DNA from 4 places in the Shigella sp. SIG6 genome. Region 4 is predicted to be linked to each of the others. Evidence: predicted binding sites of a transcription regulator. Region 4 holds the regulator's gene; each other region holds the start of a gene.
The links. The regulator CRP, encoded in region 4, controls carbon source genes, mostly activating them, when cyclic AMP is high. The targets are predictions, from matches to a motif close to ATGTGANNNNNNTCACAT.

Region 1 (3,886 bases), on a different contig from region 4:
CGGCTTCCATCCGCGTGGTTACTTCACGCAGATCGGCCTCCAGAGAGGTGTTAATACTTTGCAGGCTGCGCACTTCGTTATTGAGCAATTCACACTCTGCACGCCAGTGCTCGCTTTGGGTAATTTGTTGTTTTGCCGCGCTTAACTCCGCGACCATCTCTTCACGTTCAGCTAATTGCTCGGCTTTTTGCTGCGCATGTTGATAACTGGCAAACAGCCAGCCAATTGCCACACCCACCAACGCAATAACTGCGTAAACCATGATTGAGAAATCCACAACGCCTCCTGACGCAACAACTTACCCGCACAAAATAGAATTGTGCTGTACAAACGTCCAGTTGGAAAGGCATTTCCTGCGAGGCGCTACGCAAAAATACAAAAGGCCGAACGCGTCGGCCTTCAGACAGGAGAAGAGAATTACAGCAGACGACGCGCCGCTTCCACCACGATTTTCACCGCATGGCTTTCGGTTTGTTTCATCGTCTCAGCATTCGGGATCTCTTGCTGGGTGCGGTTAACGATAACACCCGCTACCATACCGGCACGCAGGCCCTGACTTGCACACATGGTCAGCAGAGTTGCAGATTCCATTTCATAGTTCATTACGCCCATCGCCTGCCACTCTTCCATAGAACCTTTAAAGTGACGAACTACGCGACCAGAGTAAGTATCGTAACGTTCCTGACCTGGGTAGAAGGTATCAGAAGAAACTGTCACGCCAACGTGAGTTGTCGCGCCAATAGATTTCGCAGCTTCAACCAGCGCAGTCGTACATTCGAAATCAGCGACAGCCGGGAATTCCAGCGGTGCGAAGTGCAGGCTCGCGCCATCCAGACGGACAGACGCCGTGGTAACCAGGACATCACCCACATTAATATGCGGCTGAATAGCGCCCGTTGTACCGATACGCAGGAAGGTGCGAATGCCCAGCTGTGCCAGCTCTTCAACAGCAATAGAGGTAGACGGGCCGCCGATACCGGTAGAGCAGACGATAACAGGTTTACCATCCAGCTCTGCACGCCAGGTAGTGAATTCGCGGTGAGATGCCAGCTTAACCGGCTTATCCATCAGCGCGGCGATCTTTTCCACACGATCCGGGTCGCCAGGGACGATGGCAAGCGTAGCCCCTTGTAAATCGTTTTTAGTGAGGCCGAGATGAAAAACATCAGACTTGGACATATACAACTCCTCTGTGAATCGGTTTAGTCAGAAGAAGCAAAAAGACACTTTACCGAAGGGTTTAACATTTTTTCGTGATACTCATCACCATGACGCAAATGCGTTGCATAAATTTACCCACCAAAAGTGATTCATATCACATAAATCACTCTTCATTCTGCAGGACTGCATAAAAGATGAGCCGATTCAGGCAATGTGATTTGTTGCATGCTGACTATAGTTAACATTGCGCAACATTTTTATAAGGGTACGGAGAATACCATGGCAACAACACAACAATCTGGATTTGCACCTGCTGCATCGCCTCTCGCTTCGACCATCGTTCAGACCCCGGACGACGCGATTGTGGCGGGCTTCACCTCTATCCCTTCACAAGGGGATAACATGCCTGCTTACCATGCCAGACCAAAGCAAAGCGATGGCCCACTGCCAGTGGTCATTGTAGTGCAGGAAATTTTTGGCGTGCATGAACATATCCGCGACATTTGTCGCCGTCTGGCGCTGGAGGGGTATCTGGCTATCGCACCTGAACTTTACTTCCGCGAAGGCGATCCGAATGATTTTGCCGATATCCCCACGTTGCTTAGCGGTCTGGTAGCAAAAGTGCCTGACTCGCAGGTGCTGGCCGATCTCGATCATGTCGCCAGTAGGGCTTCCCGCAACGGCGGCGATGTTCATCGTTTAATGATCACCGGATTCTGCTGGGGTGGACGTATCACCTGGCTGTATGCCGCGCATAATCCACAGCTAAAAGCCGCAGTGGCGTGGTACGGCAAACTGACGGGCGACAAGTCGCTGAATTCACCGAAACAATCTGTTGATATCGCAACCGATCTTAACGCGCCGGTTCTCGGCTTATATGGTGGTCAGGATAACAGCATTCCGCAGGAGAGCGTTGAAACGATGCGCCAGGCGCTGCGGGCTGCTAATGCGAAAGCAGAGATTATCGTGTACCCGGATGCCGGGCATGCATTCAACGCTGATTATCGCCCGAGCTATCATGCCGAATCTGCGAAAGATGGCTGGCAGCGTATGCTGGAATGGTTTAAGCAGTATGGTGGGAAGAAGTCGCTGTAATGAGAAAAGACCGGGTGGTATTACCACCCGGTTTGGATTTACCCCCGACGCAAATTCTGCGCCGCCTGCACCATGTTCGCCAGTGCCGCGCGGGTTTCTGGCCAGCCGCGCGTTTTCAGGCCACAGTCCGGGTTGACCCACAGGCGCTCTGCCGGAATGCGTTTTGCCGCTTTCTTCAGCAAGGCTTCAATCCATTCCACGCTCGGTACGTTTGGCGAGTGAATGTCATAGACGCCAGGACCGATTTCATTTGGATAATCAAACTCTTCAAACGACTCCAGCAACTCCATGTCGGAACGCGAGGTTTCGATGGTGATGACGTCTGCGTCCAGCGCCGCAATCGAATCCATGATGTCGTTGAACTCGCAATAACACATGTGAGTGTGGATTTGTGTGTCATCTTTCGCCACGGCGGCGTTGATACGGAAGGCCTCTACGCCCCACTGGAGATACGCATCCCAGTCGCTACGACGCAGCGGTAAACCTTCGCGCAGCGCCGGTTCGTCAATCTGGATGATGCCAATTCCAGCGGCTTCCAGATCGGCCACTTCATCACGCAGCGCCAGCGCAATCTGTTTGGCGATGGTTTCACGGCTGACATCTTCACGCGGGAACGACCAGCAGAGTATGGTCACCGGCCCCGTCAGCATCCCTTTCACCGGTTTGTCGGTCAGCGATTGCGCATACTTCGCCCACTCCACGGTAATCGGTGCCGGGCGGCTAATGTCACCAATGACAATCGGTGGCTTCACGCAGCGGGAACCGTAGCTCTGTACCCAACCGTTTTGCGTAAAGACAAATCCGTCGAGGTGCTCGCCAAAGTATTCCACCATGTCATTACGCTCGGCCTCACCATGTACCAGCACATCCAGTCCCAAACGTTCCTGCTCAACAATGGCCTGCTTGATATGTTCCGCAATGCCCGTGCGGTAGTTGTTGGCGTCGAGATTGCCCTTTTTGAAATCCAGACGCAGGGTACGAATTTCCGTGGTTTGCGGGAAGGAACCAATCGTGGTGGTCGGCCACGCTGGCAGTTTAAAACGCGCACGCTGGGCTTCAGCACGCACTTCATAGACATTCGCACGCTGGCTGTCCTGGGCGGTGATCGCCGCCAGACGCTTTTCTACCGCCGGATTATGTACACGAGTAGAGTGACGACGCGCCTGAATTGGGGCGCTCCACTCTGCCAGAGCTGCCGTGTCACCACTGTTCAGCGCATCGCGCAGCAGTGCCAGTTCATGGCATTTTTGTAGGGCGAAGGCAAACCAGCTTTTCACTTCTGCATCAAGACGCGTTTCCACGCTCAGGTCGATGGGGCTGTGCAGCAACGAGCAGGAAGATGCCACCCACAAATCACGTTTGCCGACAATGTCCTTAATTTGCGCATATTTCTCAGTAAGATCGGCGCGCCAGACGTTACGACCATTGATCAGACCCGCAGACAGCAGCCAGTCAGAAGGCAGGCGCTTGTGCAGTTCAACAACGTCATCTTTACCATGTACAAGGTCCACATGCAGCCCCTGAACAGGCAGCGCAGTAATCGTGTCGAGATTTGGCGTTACGCCTTCAAAATAGGTGGTCAGCAGCAGTTTCACCTGTCCCTGGAGCGCGTCGTAAGCGGGTTTGTATG
Region 2 (3,886 bases), on a different contig from region 4:
AGTAACGGCGTAAAAGCCGGAGTGAGTTCATCCAGATAATTTTGTTGCGGCATGTGATCTTCCTTAATGCTATGAGTAATTATGGCGAACGCTAAATAAATATTGCGTGCTGATATTAAGGCTATGCGCGTGGGGAAATTTAAACTGTGAAAGGATTCACAAATAGCTGCGGTTCAGAATGTTATATCCGCAGCTTATTGAGTGAAGTAATAATTATTCTCAATAATTAACAGAAAAGAGAAAATATTAACGATAGAAAATAAGATAAACAATCATGCCGATAGATAAAATTCCGAAGCCAATATATGCCACCATATAAGCGAAGAAGAGTCCGGGATTTTTTGCTCGCCAGACATACACCGGTTCCGGTGCATTTTTAACCCGTTTATCAATCGCGCCTGCGCGCCAGCCTTTCCATGCTTCGCGGAAACAAAATATCGGGATAAGGAAAAAAACGGCAACGACAAAAAACTGCTGTACATCCATAACTACTTTCCTTGTTTCTTTTGTAATTCAAGTAACTGTTCGGGTGTAACGGCGGGATACCCCTGCGCATCTTCCGGCACCTGGTGCATAGCCGGAATAGGGACCAGCGGCCCTAAAAAACGCGGTTCACGTTTAAAAATATAAAGGTCAGCCAGCGCACCGAAACGGGCGGCAAATTCGCGAATACGTACTGACAGCATATCTTTCGGTGACGGTACGGCATAACACTGAGCCTGAATCCCCATATGCAGCGCAATAAATAATGCTCGCTCACAGTGGAAACGTTGGGTGATAATAATGAAATCATTAGTATCGAAAACTTTGCGTGTACGCACGATGGAATCCAGCGTACGAAAGCCTGCGTAATCGAGAACAATATCTGATGGGTCGACACCAGCAGCGATTAAATCTTTGCGCATGGTCATCGGCTCGTTATAACTTTGCAATGCGTTATCGCCGCTCAGTAATAGATAATTTACCTTACCGCTGTTATAGGCATTAATCGCTCCTTGAATGCGGTAGCGATAATACTGATTAATAACGCCGGTACGATAATATTTTGCTGTGCCGAGCACCACGCCGACCTGGCGGTAGGGGAGATCCTGCAATTCGTCGTAGATATAAGGCGCGGTTTTCCAGCTCATCCAGCGATCGAGGCCGAGCACAGTCAACAGCAGCAAGCCGATCAGGACTAACAGGCTGAGGAACACGCGCTTTAACATGCAGGAGACTCGAGCTAAGGAAAATTTCCATCAGGCTACTTTACCCGTTGGTTTTGCGCAAGAAACGGCAAACTGTTTGCCGGGAATTTCGACACCAGGAGAGGGCTGGCAAGCCGGACAAGGCGTTCACGCCGCATCCGGCACCAGGCTTAAGCGAGAAGCACGCGGTCGATACTGTGACAGCCGAGAGCTTTCAGCGTTGCGGAGGTGGCATCCCACTGAATCAACGGCGCATCGGCTTTTTCTGCCAGAACCGCGCGCTGGATATCCGGGTAATCATAACCCTTGAGATTCAACAGAATTAACGCCCCCTGCAACGGCGGCAGAGTCGGGTTGAATGCGGCGTTTTCAGCGTAGCTGCCGCTGAAAATACGACCGTCTTTACATTCCAGCGCGACACCGCTTGGTGACTTACTGTAAGGCATGTGCGAACGGTTTGCCGCTGCAATCGCCGCCTGAGAAAGCGCATCACCAGTCAGCGCATAGCCGTGATCCTGCTCGTCCATCAGCAGCGTTTTAATCTCCAGATCTTTCGGCCCAAAGGCATCCGGCAGATAGTCACGCAGCGCGTGTGCCTCGCGGCCCGGCAAATGAATACGCAGATCCAGACCGCTGTTCAGTTCATTCATAAACTGACGGCAGTGACCACAAGGCGTATAGTTAACGGTGATGGCTGCAAGCGCTTTTTCACCACTCAACCAGGCGTGGCTGATCGCGCTTTGTTCGGCATGAACGGTTTGCTGCATTGTTGCACCAATAAATTCCATATTGGCACCAAAATACCAGGTTCCGCTCACACCGCGCGCAATTGCGCCAACATTAAAATTCGACAATGGCGTACGCGCACAGGCCGCCGCCAGCGGAAGTAGTGCGAATGCCAGCGCGTCTTCGTCCAGCCCCGTTGCGCTCTTCAGCGATGAGACTTGCTCCCCGGTCAACAAAGCGGGGAAGTACTTGTCTGCCAGAATAGGTTCCAGTGCAGATTGCAAGTTATCCGCAAGTTGGGCAAAAGCGGTTTGAAAACGTGGATGCATGGCGTTGCCTCATAATCATGTAATGGGATAACAGTTTACGAACCCGTTATGGCTTTATATGTGATCTGAATCTCATTAATTATGCAACACGTGAAACTTACATCAAAAATGCGCGACGTATCGCAAATTTTAGCCCATTACTGCCAGAATAATCGGGAAAAGGAACGGTGCGATCAGCGAAGTAATTATCCCGCATAACACCAGCGCTAGCGAACTAAATGCACCTTCCTGATAATCCAGCTCGGCGCAGCGCGCCGTACCGAGGGCGTGCGAGGCAGTCCCCATTGCCAGACCGCGCGCAGCTTTGGTACGAATACGCATCGCATTAAGCAATGTATGGCCAAATACCGCGCCGAGGATGCCGACGAAAATCACGCAAACTGCGCTGATTGCCGGAATACCGCCAATACTGCCGCCAACCGCCATTGCAATAGGCGTGGTGACTGATTTCGGCAGGATTGACGCGGCGATTTCCGGTGAAGCGCCCATCAACAATGCCACGGAAGTCCCCGTCACCATCGCAACCACGCTGCCGATAAAACAGATGGTGATGATCGATTTCCAGCGCGCGCGGATCTGGTGTAGCTGCTCATATAAAGGATAGGCCAGCGCGACGACCGCCGGTTGCAGCAGATCGTTTAGCACTTCGCTACCTTTAAAGTAACTGTCGTAAGAGATGCCGGTCAGCATTAAAAAAGGAATGATCACCACCATTGCTACCAGCAACGGGTTAAGCAGGGGAAACTTATACCGTGCCGCCAGTTTGCGGGCGGCAAAAAAGACAATCAACGTCAGCGGTAATGACCACCAGATATTCGCCATCATTCTTCTGATCCTTTCTGACCTACGACTTTACGTTCACCGTGTACCAGTTGTGAACTCCAGCTCACCACCAGAAAAACCACCAGCGTACTGACAGCACAGGAAACCACTACCGGGCCAAACTGCGCGCGGAGCAAATCAAAATATTGCATGACGCCTACGCCAATCGGCACAAACAATAGCGCCATATAGCGAATCAGTACGTAGCACCCCGGATTGACCCATTTCGCCGGAAGAATTTGCAAGGCCAGCAGGACAAACAGGATCAGCATCCCAATGATGCTGCCCGGAATGGTTACCGGTAGCAGGGAAGCAATGAAAATGCCTGCATACAGGCAGGCATAAATCAGGACGAAAGCGCGTAAATATTGCCAGATAATGTTCAGTGTCTTACTCATAATCAACACCCCAGATGAGATGGATTCATCATACAATTAATTCGTAAAACGTGCTACCGATCACATTAAGAAATCAGCGCTTATTTTTTCGCTACCCGGTATTACGCAATGAGCAGCGAACTCAGGCATACATCAAGCATAGAGAGGGATTGCAGTTTGCAGCAATCCCTCTTTGCAGACCTTTAATCCGCTGACCATAGGCGCTAACATAGCGCCTCATTTTTTTGCGGGTGATGATATGCGTGTGTTACTGGCACCGATGGAGGGAGTGCTTGACTCTCTGGTGCGTGAATTGCTGACCGAAGTTAACGACTACGATCTGTGCATCACCGAGTTTGTCCGCGTGGTGGATCAACTGCTGCCGGTAAAAGTCTTTCATCGCATTTGCCCTGAGCTACAAAACGCCAGCCGGACACCATCTGGT
Region 3 (3,886 bases), on a different contig from region 4:
GATTTTCAATTTCAACACCAAACGTCTTCATCAGATTGAGTGTGATGTCGATATAAGGTTTAGAAACCAGATCGCCTTTAATACGAATCACCGTATCTTCCGGCGCAAGAGGCGCAGTCATTAACAGTGCGGTGAGGAATTGGCTGGAAACGGAGCCATCAACGTCAACGTTGCCGCCAGTAAAGCCGCCCTGTAAACGCAACGGCGGATAATTTTCTTGTTCCAGGTAAGTGATCTTCGCCCCGCCCAGGCGCAGCGCATCCACCAGATGACCAATCGGGCGCTCTTTCATACGCGGCTCACCGGTCAGCACAATATCATTGCTATCCAGACAAAGAGCTGCCGCCAGCGGACGCATTGCCGTTCCGGCGTTACCGAGGAACAACTCCAGGGCACCTTCTGCGTGTAATGGACCGCCGTTACCGATAATTTCGCAACGCGTACGATCGGCTGAAAGCGTATAGCTTAACCCTAACGCTGTTAATGCATTCAGCATATGGCGCACGTCGTCGCTATCCAGCAGATTGGTTAATACTGTTTTGCCGTGTGCTAATGCCGCAAGCAATAAAGCGCGGTTAGAAACGCTCTTGGAACCGGGCAGATTAATAGTGCCATCGACACGAGCGATGGGTTGTAACGTCAGGGATTCCATGAACTCAACTCTCTACAACAGAAATAAAAACCCCACAGGCTGGCTGTGGGGATTAAGCAAAATTTCGGCATTAACCGTGACGGCGTTCGAACTCAACCATGAAGTCTGTCAGCGCTTTAACGCCTTCCAGCGGCATGGCATTATAAATAGACGCGCGCATTCCGCCGACCACACGGTGTCCTTTCAGTGCATGAAGGCCTGCAGCAAAAGACTCTTCAAGGAACAATTTGTCAAGCGCACTGTCCGCCAACTGGAACGGCACGTTCATCCGCGAACGGTTAGCTTTCGCCACGTCATTGCGGTAGAAATCGCTGTTATCAATCACCCCATATAGCAGTTCTGCTTTTTGCTGATTGATTTTATCCATTTCAGCTACACCGCCGTTCGCTTTCAGCCATTTAAAGACCAGACCAGATAGATACCAGGCAAATGTCGGCGGCGTGTTAAACATGGAGCCGTTATCGTTGAGGATGGAATAATCCAGAATCGACGGACACGCGATATTCGCTTTGCCCAGCAAATCTTCACGAACGATGACGATTGTCAGGCCAGCCGGGCCGATATTTTTCTGCGCGCCAGCGTAAATTACACCATAACGGCTGACGTCAATCGGACGGGAAAGAATGGTTGAAGAGAAGTCGGCGGCGACCACCACATCTTTGCCGAAGTCTGGCGTCTCGTCGATGGCGATACCGTCGATGGTTTCATTCGGGCAGTAATGCATATAAGCCGCATTATCAGAGAGTTGCCATTCACGCATTGGCTTAACCGCGCGCAGACCATCAACAGTCACTTTGGCGTCAAAGACATTAGGCGTGCAGTATTTTTTCGCTTCTTTAATGGCACTTGCCGCCCAGTAACCGGCATCAACATAATCTGCGGTGGTTTTATCACCGAGAATATTCAGCGGTACCGCAGCAAACTGACCGCGACCACCGCCATGGCAGAATAATACCTTGTAGTTGGAGGGGACATTAAGAAGATCGCGAAAATCCTTCTCGGCTTCCTCTGCAACCTGAATGAACTCTTTGCCACGGTGACTCACTTCCATCACCGACGTACCAAGACCGTTCCAGTCGCGCAGTTCCTGTTGAGCCTGTTTAAGCACCTCTGCCGGTAGCATTGCCGGACCAGAACTAAAATTGAAGATTTGAGCCATTTCCCCTCACCACGTTGCGTTGCTATTAACCCGCGGTCAATCGATTGCGACCACAGGTAATACATTATTCCTGTGGCTATCGGTTTTATCATTCAGTGACACACATCGCAATGAGTAAAACCGTTGAGGCCAAAAATGTGGCTTGCATCACACAAAAGAATCTCTCGGATTATTAGCAAAAAGCCGATGTTTTTACTGTCAGGTCACCCGTTTTGCCCGACTTGCCTTCGTCCATTCTGGATTTGCACAGCGCGGACATAATTGTTTTTCCCCCGCGTTCATATGAATGATTTCACTACAACGAATGCAGGCATAGTCCGCCGACTCCGGCACCACTTTGTAACGCTGCGTACAATCACTGGGTAAAATAAGTAAACCCGGTTTCACCTTGTCATCTTCAAAGAAATAGACACTGATTTGCCCGTTGGTTTCGAGAATCGCCAGACGTACCTGCCCCAGCTGCTCCACGCCACGCAATCGTAGCTCCATAAAGAACTCAAATTCCGTCATGTTGGAGTTATTGAGTTTCGACCAGGCCAGCTCGCCATCACATTACCAGGCGGTATAACAACGCCAGAGTGATAAAGACGATAAGTACCGGCACCATCGGCACATCATCATAAAACGCCACATCTCCCGCCGCTGAACCCAGCGTGAGAATGATTAACACTTCAAACAGCGACATCTGCCGCACACCGCGTCTTCCGGTCATTTTGAGGAACAAAAAAACCAGTACAAAGGTATAAAGACTACGTAGTGCAACTTCGCCAAGGAAATCAAAAGGCACTTTATCAAATGCCATACGGTGGAGATCGAACGCCTTCATTTTTATGCTCTTAACGTGGTTTATCCGCTAAAAGCATAGTCAACAGTTCATCGGCATGGCGGCGGTGATAGCGCCTTTGAGATAAAACCCGTATTATTGCGCGCTTTCCGTACGACTAAAGTGATTTTCATGACGCAAACATTTATCCCCGGCAAAGATGCCGCTCTGGAAGATTCCATCGCTCGCTTCCAGCAAAAACTTTCAGACCTCGGCTTTCAGATTGAAGAGGCCTCCTGGCTGAATCCCGTGCCTAACGTCTGGTCTGTACATATTCGCGACAAAGAGTGCGCACTGTGTTTTACCAACGGTAAAGGCGCAACCAAGAAAGCGGCGCTGGCTTCTGCACTCGGTGAATATTTCGAGCGTCTCTCAACCAACTACTTTTTTGCTGATTTCTGGCTGGGCGAAACCATCGCCAACGGTCCATTTGTGCATTATCCCAACGAAAAATGGTTCCCACTGAGCGAAAATGACGATGTGCCAGAAGGGCTGCTCGATGACCGTCTGCGCGCATTTTACGATCCGGAGAATGAATTGACCGGCAGTATGCTGATTGACCTACAATCCGGTAACGAAGATCGTGGTATTTGCGGTCTGCCGTTTACGCGCCAGTCCGACAATCAGACCGTTTATATTCCGATGAATATCATTGGTAACCTGTACGTTTCTAACGGTATGTCCGCTGGCAATACCCGCAACGAAGCACGCGTTCAGGGGTTGTCCGAAGTTTTCGAACGCTACGTGAAAAACCGCATTATTGCTGAAAGCATCAGCTTGCCGGAAATCCCGGCAGACGTGCTGGCGCGTTACCCAGCGGTGGTTGAAGCGATCGAAACACTGGAAACAGAAGGTTTCCCGATCTTCGCATATGATGGTTCCCTTGGCGGCCAGTATCCGGTGATTTGCGTGGTACTGTTTAATCCTGCAAACGGCACCTGCTTTGCCTCTTTCGGTGCGCATCCTGATTTTGGCGTAGCACTGGAACGTACCGTGACCGAGCTGCTGCAAGGTCGTGGCCTGAAAGATTTGGATGTGTTTACTCCGCCAACCTTCGATGATGAAGAAGTCGCTGAACATACCAACCTCGAAACGCACTTTATCGATTCCAGCGGTTTAATCTCCTGGGACCTGTTCAAGCAGGATGCCAATTATCCGTTTGTGGACTGGAATTTCTCCGGCACCACGGAAGAAGAGTTTGCTACGCTGATGGCTATCTTCAACAAAGAAGATAAAGAAGTTTATATTGCCG
Region 4 (3,886 bases):
GTAGTTTTTGCGCAATATCAGGTAGCTGGCGAGGGTGGTAATCAGCATCAACGTCAGGGTGTAACCTTCGGGAATTTTAAAGTGCAGCGCTACGCCCGCAATGATTAACCCGACCACGGTTCCCACGGAGCGATTCACAATCCTCAGACGGGTTGCGCCATAGCCATTTTGTGTCACCAGCAATACCGTCATCAGGATCCAGTACGACTTCGGCAGATGCAGCACGGTGCCCATCAGGCTGGCAACGCTTAACATCACACTGAGTCGTCCGGCATTGCGTAGCGCCGGAGACTTTAGTGACAGATAACTTTTCAGTGCCGGAAGTAACGGCATTCGCCGCTGTTTATCGGCCAGTAAGTCACGGGCATAGAGCGGTTTTTGGGTGCGCAGCACGCGGGCGATGCGGCTGAAATGCCAGTAGCAGAATTGCCCAACCGGATTATCCGGATGCTGGCGGGCGATTTTTTCCAGTGCGCCAATTTGCTTTTCCATCGTAAAACGCGTTGGCAGGCGATGGTAAAGAATGTCATCAGCCAGCACGCGCAGGCGAGCGGCGACGGTTTGCGCATTCCAGCGGATAACTTCTTCCGCATGGCTACGCTCGACCAGTTTTTGCACCTCTTCCGGCTGATGCAAACTGACCGAAATATGTTCCTGCAAATCCAGCGCCTCCTGGAAAATACGCAGCATCCGCTTGTAATCGGTATTGTTTTGCGCGGAAAGCATATGCATTTGCTGATAGCACTGAGTAATTAAATCGACCGCTTTTTGCTGGCGCACCAGCAGCGGTGGCAGCGCTTTTTCAGGATCGGTGTGCTGGGTAAGCAGGCTGTATTTGGCTTCACAATAATCTGCCAGTTCACGGTACAGCAGACTTAGTGACTCGCGCAGCGGTTGTTCGCGCCAGATCCAGAACCAAAACCAGTTAAACAATCCGTACCAGAGAGTGCCCAACGCATAGATGAGCAATGGTTCCCAGACCGGCATGTATCCCGCCAGACTGAGGGTAAAAATGGCGGCGAGCAGCGATGCAGGAAGCAATTTTGCGTGCAATGGCCCCAGCTCAGCAGTGACGCCAAGTACCAGCGTTAATCCGGTCAGCAAAAAGGGCAGGGGAACATCTTTTACCAGTAGCAGCTGTGTCAGTAAGCTACAGGTGGCAAACAGCGACGCACCAATGATTAAGTGTTTGAAAAAACGTTTATGAGGCGTATCAAGGCCCGCAATATTGCAACAGGCAGGAACGAGGGAGAAGAGCAGACCGAATCGTAATTCGCCAAGCATTAACCCAACGGCCACGGGCAAACATAGCACCAGCGTTTGTCGAAGTGCATAGTTGATATCGGGGTGATAAATCAGTCTGCGCCACATCGGGGGAAACAAAATGGCGCGCTACCAGGTAACGCGCCACTCCGACGGGATTAACGAGTGCCGTAAACGACGATGGTTTTACCGTGTGCGGAGATCAGGTTCTGATCTTCCAGCATCTTCAGAATGCGTCCCACGGTTTCACGAGAACAGCCGACAATCTGACCGATTTCCTGACGGGTAATTTTGATTTGCATACCGTCCGGGTGAGTCATAGCATCTGGTTGTTTTGCCAGGTTCAGCAGAGTCTGTGCAATGCGGCCCGTCACGTCGAGGAACGCCAGGTTGCCCACTTTCTCTGAAGTGACTTGCAGACGACGCGCCATCTGTGCAGACAGACGCATCAGAATGTCCGGGTTTACCTGAATCAATTGGCGAAATTTTTTGTACGAAATTTCAGCCACTTCACAGGCGGTTTTCGCACGTACCCATGCGCTACGTTCCTGGCCCTCTTCAAACAGGCCCAGTTCGCCAATAAAATCACCCTGATTCAGATAGGAGAGGATCATTTCTTTACCCTCTTCGTCTTTGATCAGCACTGCCACAGAGCCTTTAACGATGTAGTACAGCGTTTCCGCTTTTTCACCCTGGTGAATAAGCGTGCTCTTGGATGGGTACTTATGAATGTGGCAATGAGACAAGAACCATTCGAGAGTCGGGTCTGTTTGCGGTTTGCCAAGCACCATGCGCGGTTATCCTCTGTTATAAGCTTTCTCCAGAGCCAGATAACGCCGCTGTCTCTGGATTGCCGAAATATGCTTCCCGCTACCTGGGAAGGGGCTATCAACTGTACTGCACGGTAATGTGACGTCCTTTGCATACATGCAGTACATCAATGTATTACTGTAGCATCCTGACTGTTTTAGCATAGCTTTCGCTTTGTGTCTCCTGGTGTCTCGCTTCAGCATGACCCAGGTCGCCTTCCGTTGCGCGATTTGGTTAGTACGCGTACTCTGTCAGGAAAATTGACGCAGTGGAGTAGCAAAAATGCAAGCGCGAGTGAAGTGGGTCGAAGGGTTAACTTTTCTGGGCGAATCCGCCTCTGGTCACCAGATTTTAATGGACGGCAACTCAGGCGATAAAGCACCAAGTCCGATGGAAATGGTGTTGATGGCGGCGGGTGGTTGCAGTGCCATCGATGTGGTTTCGATCCTGCAAAAAGGGCGTCAGGATGTGGTCGATTGTGAAGTAAAATTGACCTCTGAACGCCGCGAAGAGGCACCACGCCTGTTTACGCACATTAATCTGCATTTTATCGTCACCGGTCGCGACCTGAAAGACGCAGCGGTTGCGCGTGCGGTTGATCTCTCTGCCGAGAAATATTGTTCAGTGGCGTTGATGCTGGAAAAAGCGGTGAATATTACTCACTCGTATGAAGTGGTTGCCGCGTGACTTAACTATCCCGTTGTGAAGCCGGATAGTATTTTATCCGGCATAATAGTAAAGTTACTCGATTTTCTTTCCTTCCATCAATCGTTGCACCAGCGGCAGCATAATTAATTCCATTGCCAGCCCCATTTTGCCGCCAGGTACCACTAACGTATTGATGTGGGAAATGAATGAGCCTTGCAACATCGCCAGCAGCCAAGGGAAATCGATCCCTTCCAGATTACGAAAATGGATCACCACAAAGCTTTCATCCAGCGACGGGATACCTTTTGCCGCGAACGGGTTTGAAGTGTCGACGGTGGGAACGCGCTGGAAGTTAAGATGGGTGCGGGAAAACTGCGGTGTGATGTAGTTGATATAGTCTTCCATTGAACGCACTACCGAGTCCATTACTGCTTCTCGTGAGTGCCCGCGCTCGCTGGTGTCGCGGATCAGTTTTTGAATCCACTCAAGGTTAACGATAGGCACTACGCCGACCAGTAAGTCCACATGCTGCGCAACGTTATGCTGTGGCGTGACTACGCCGCCGTGTAAACCTTCATAAAACAGTACATCAGTGGGTTCTGGTAAAGGTTGCCAGGGGGTGAATGTTCCCGGTACCTGATTCCAGGGTACGGCTTCGTCGTAGGTATGCAGATATTTGCGAGATTTCCCTTTGCCGCTCTGACCGTATTCAATGAAGGTTTGTTCCAGCAGGCCGAAGTCGTTCGCTTCGGGGCCGAAGTAGCTGATATGCCGCCCGGCGTCGCGCGCTTTGCGGATCGCCATGTCCATTTCCGGGCGGGTGTAACGGTGAAAACTGTCGCCTTCCACCTCAGCTGCATGCAGATTTAACTGCGCGAATATTTTACGAAACGCGAGGCTGGTGGTGGTGGTCCCCGCGCCGCTGGATCCTGTTACCGCAATGACCGGATGTTTGGCAGACATAGTAACTCCATGACTTAGCTATCACTATTATCTCGTCCGCCGACGGTTGCAGGTTATTCGCGAAACTGACTGCGCGGCATAATATTGACCGTTTCGTGCAGCTCCGACCATACCAGCACCGCTTCTCCGCACTGTAGCTGGCGTTTGACGTCGGCGACTTTCTGTTCAAGTGTACGCTCATGTTCACCATAATCGGTGCCTT

Region 1: udp (uridine phosphorylase) is a predicted target of CRP. The motif match lies at 1,304-1,321, and genes of this name have one in related genera.
Region 2: cdd (cytidine deaminase) is a predicted target of CRP. The motif match lies at 2,301-2,318, and genes of this name have one in related genera.
Region 3: serC (3-phosphoserine/phosphohydroxythreonine transaminase) is a predicted target of CRP. The motif match lies at 1,947-1,964, and genes of this name have one in related genera.

The regions. Positions count from the first base shown of each region.
Region 1 is NZ_JBQZXC010000033.1:13,000-16,885, reverse strand. Features, by position in the region: gene rmuC (DNA recombination protein RmuC) at 1-277, opposite strand, end outside; gene udp (uridine phosphorylase) at 418-1,179, opposite strand; gene ACUU1M_RS08125 (dienelactone hydrolase family protein) at 1,441-2,256, shown strand; gene metE (5-methyltetrahydropteroyltriglutamate--homocysteine S-methyltransferase) at 2,295-3,886, opposite strand, start outside.
Region 2 is NZ_JBQZXC010000122.1:5,512-9,397, forward strand. Features, by position in the region: gene preT (NAD-dependent dihydropyrimidine dehydrogenase subunit PreT) at 1-53, opposite strand, end outside; gene ACUU1M_RS16300 (DUF2542 family protein) at 247-486, opposite strand; gene sanA (outer membrane permeability protein SanA) at 489-1,208, opposite strand; gene cdd (cytidine deaminase) at 1,358-2,242, opposite strand; gene ACUU1M_RS16315 (CidB/LrgB family autolysis modulator) at 2,372-3,067, opposite strand; gene ACUU1M_RS16320 (CidA/LrgA family protein) at 3,064-3,462, opposite strand; gene dusC (tRNA dihydrouridine(16) synthase DusC) at 3,701-3,886, shown strand, end outside.
Region 3 is NZ_JBQZXC010000126.1:5,434-9,319, reverse strand. Features, by position in the region: gene aroA (3-phosphoshikimate 1-carboxyvinyltransferase) at 1-652, opposite strand, end outside; gene serC (3-phosphoserine/phosphohydroxythreonine transaminase) at 723-1,811, opposite strand; partial or broken gene ACUU1M_RS16485 (DUF421 domain-containing protein) at 2,010-2,637, opposite strand; gene ycaO (30S ribosomal protein S12 methylthiotransferase accessory factor YcaO) at 2,767-3,886, shown strand, end outside.
Region 4 is NZ_JBQZXC010000043.1:13,175-17,060, reverse strand. Features, by position in the region: gene ACUU1M_RS09655 (YccS/YhfK family putative transporter) at 1-1,371, opposite strand, end outside; gene crp (cAMP-activated global transcriptional regulator CRP) at 1,422-2,054, opposite strand; gene ACUU1M_RS09645 (OsmC family protein) at 2,356-2,760, shown strand; gene ACUU1M_RS09640 (phosphoribulokinase) at 2,815-3,684, opposite strand; gene ACUU1M_RS09635 (YheU family protein) at 3,738-3,886, opposite strand, start outside.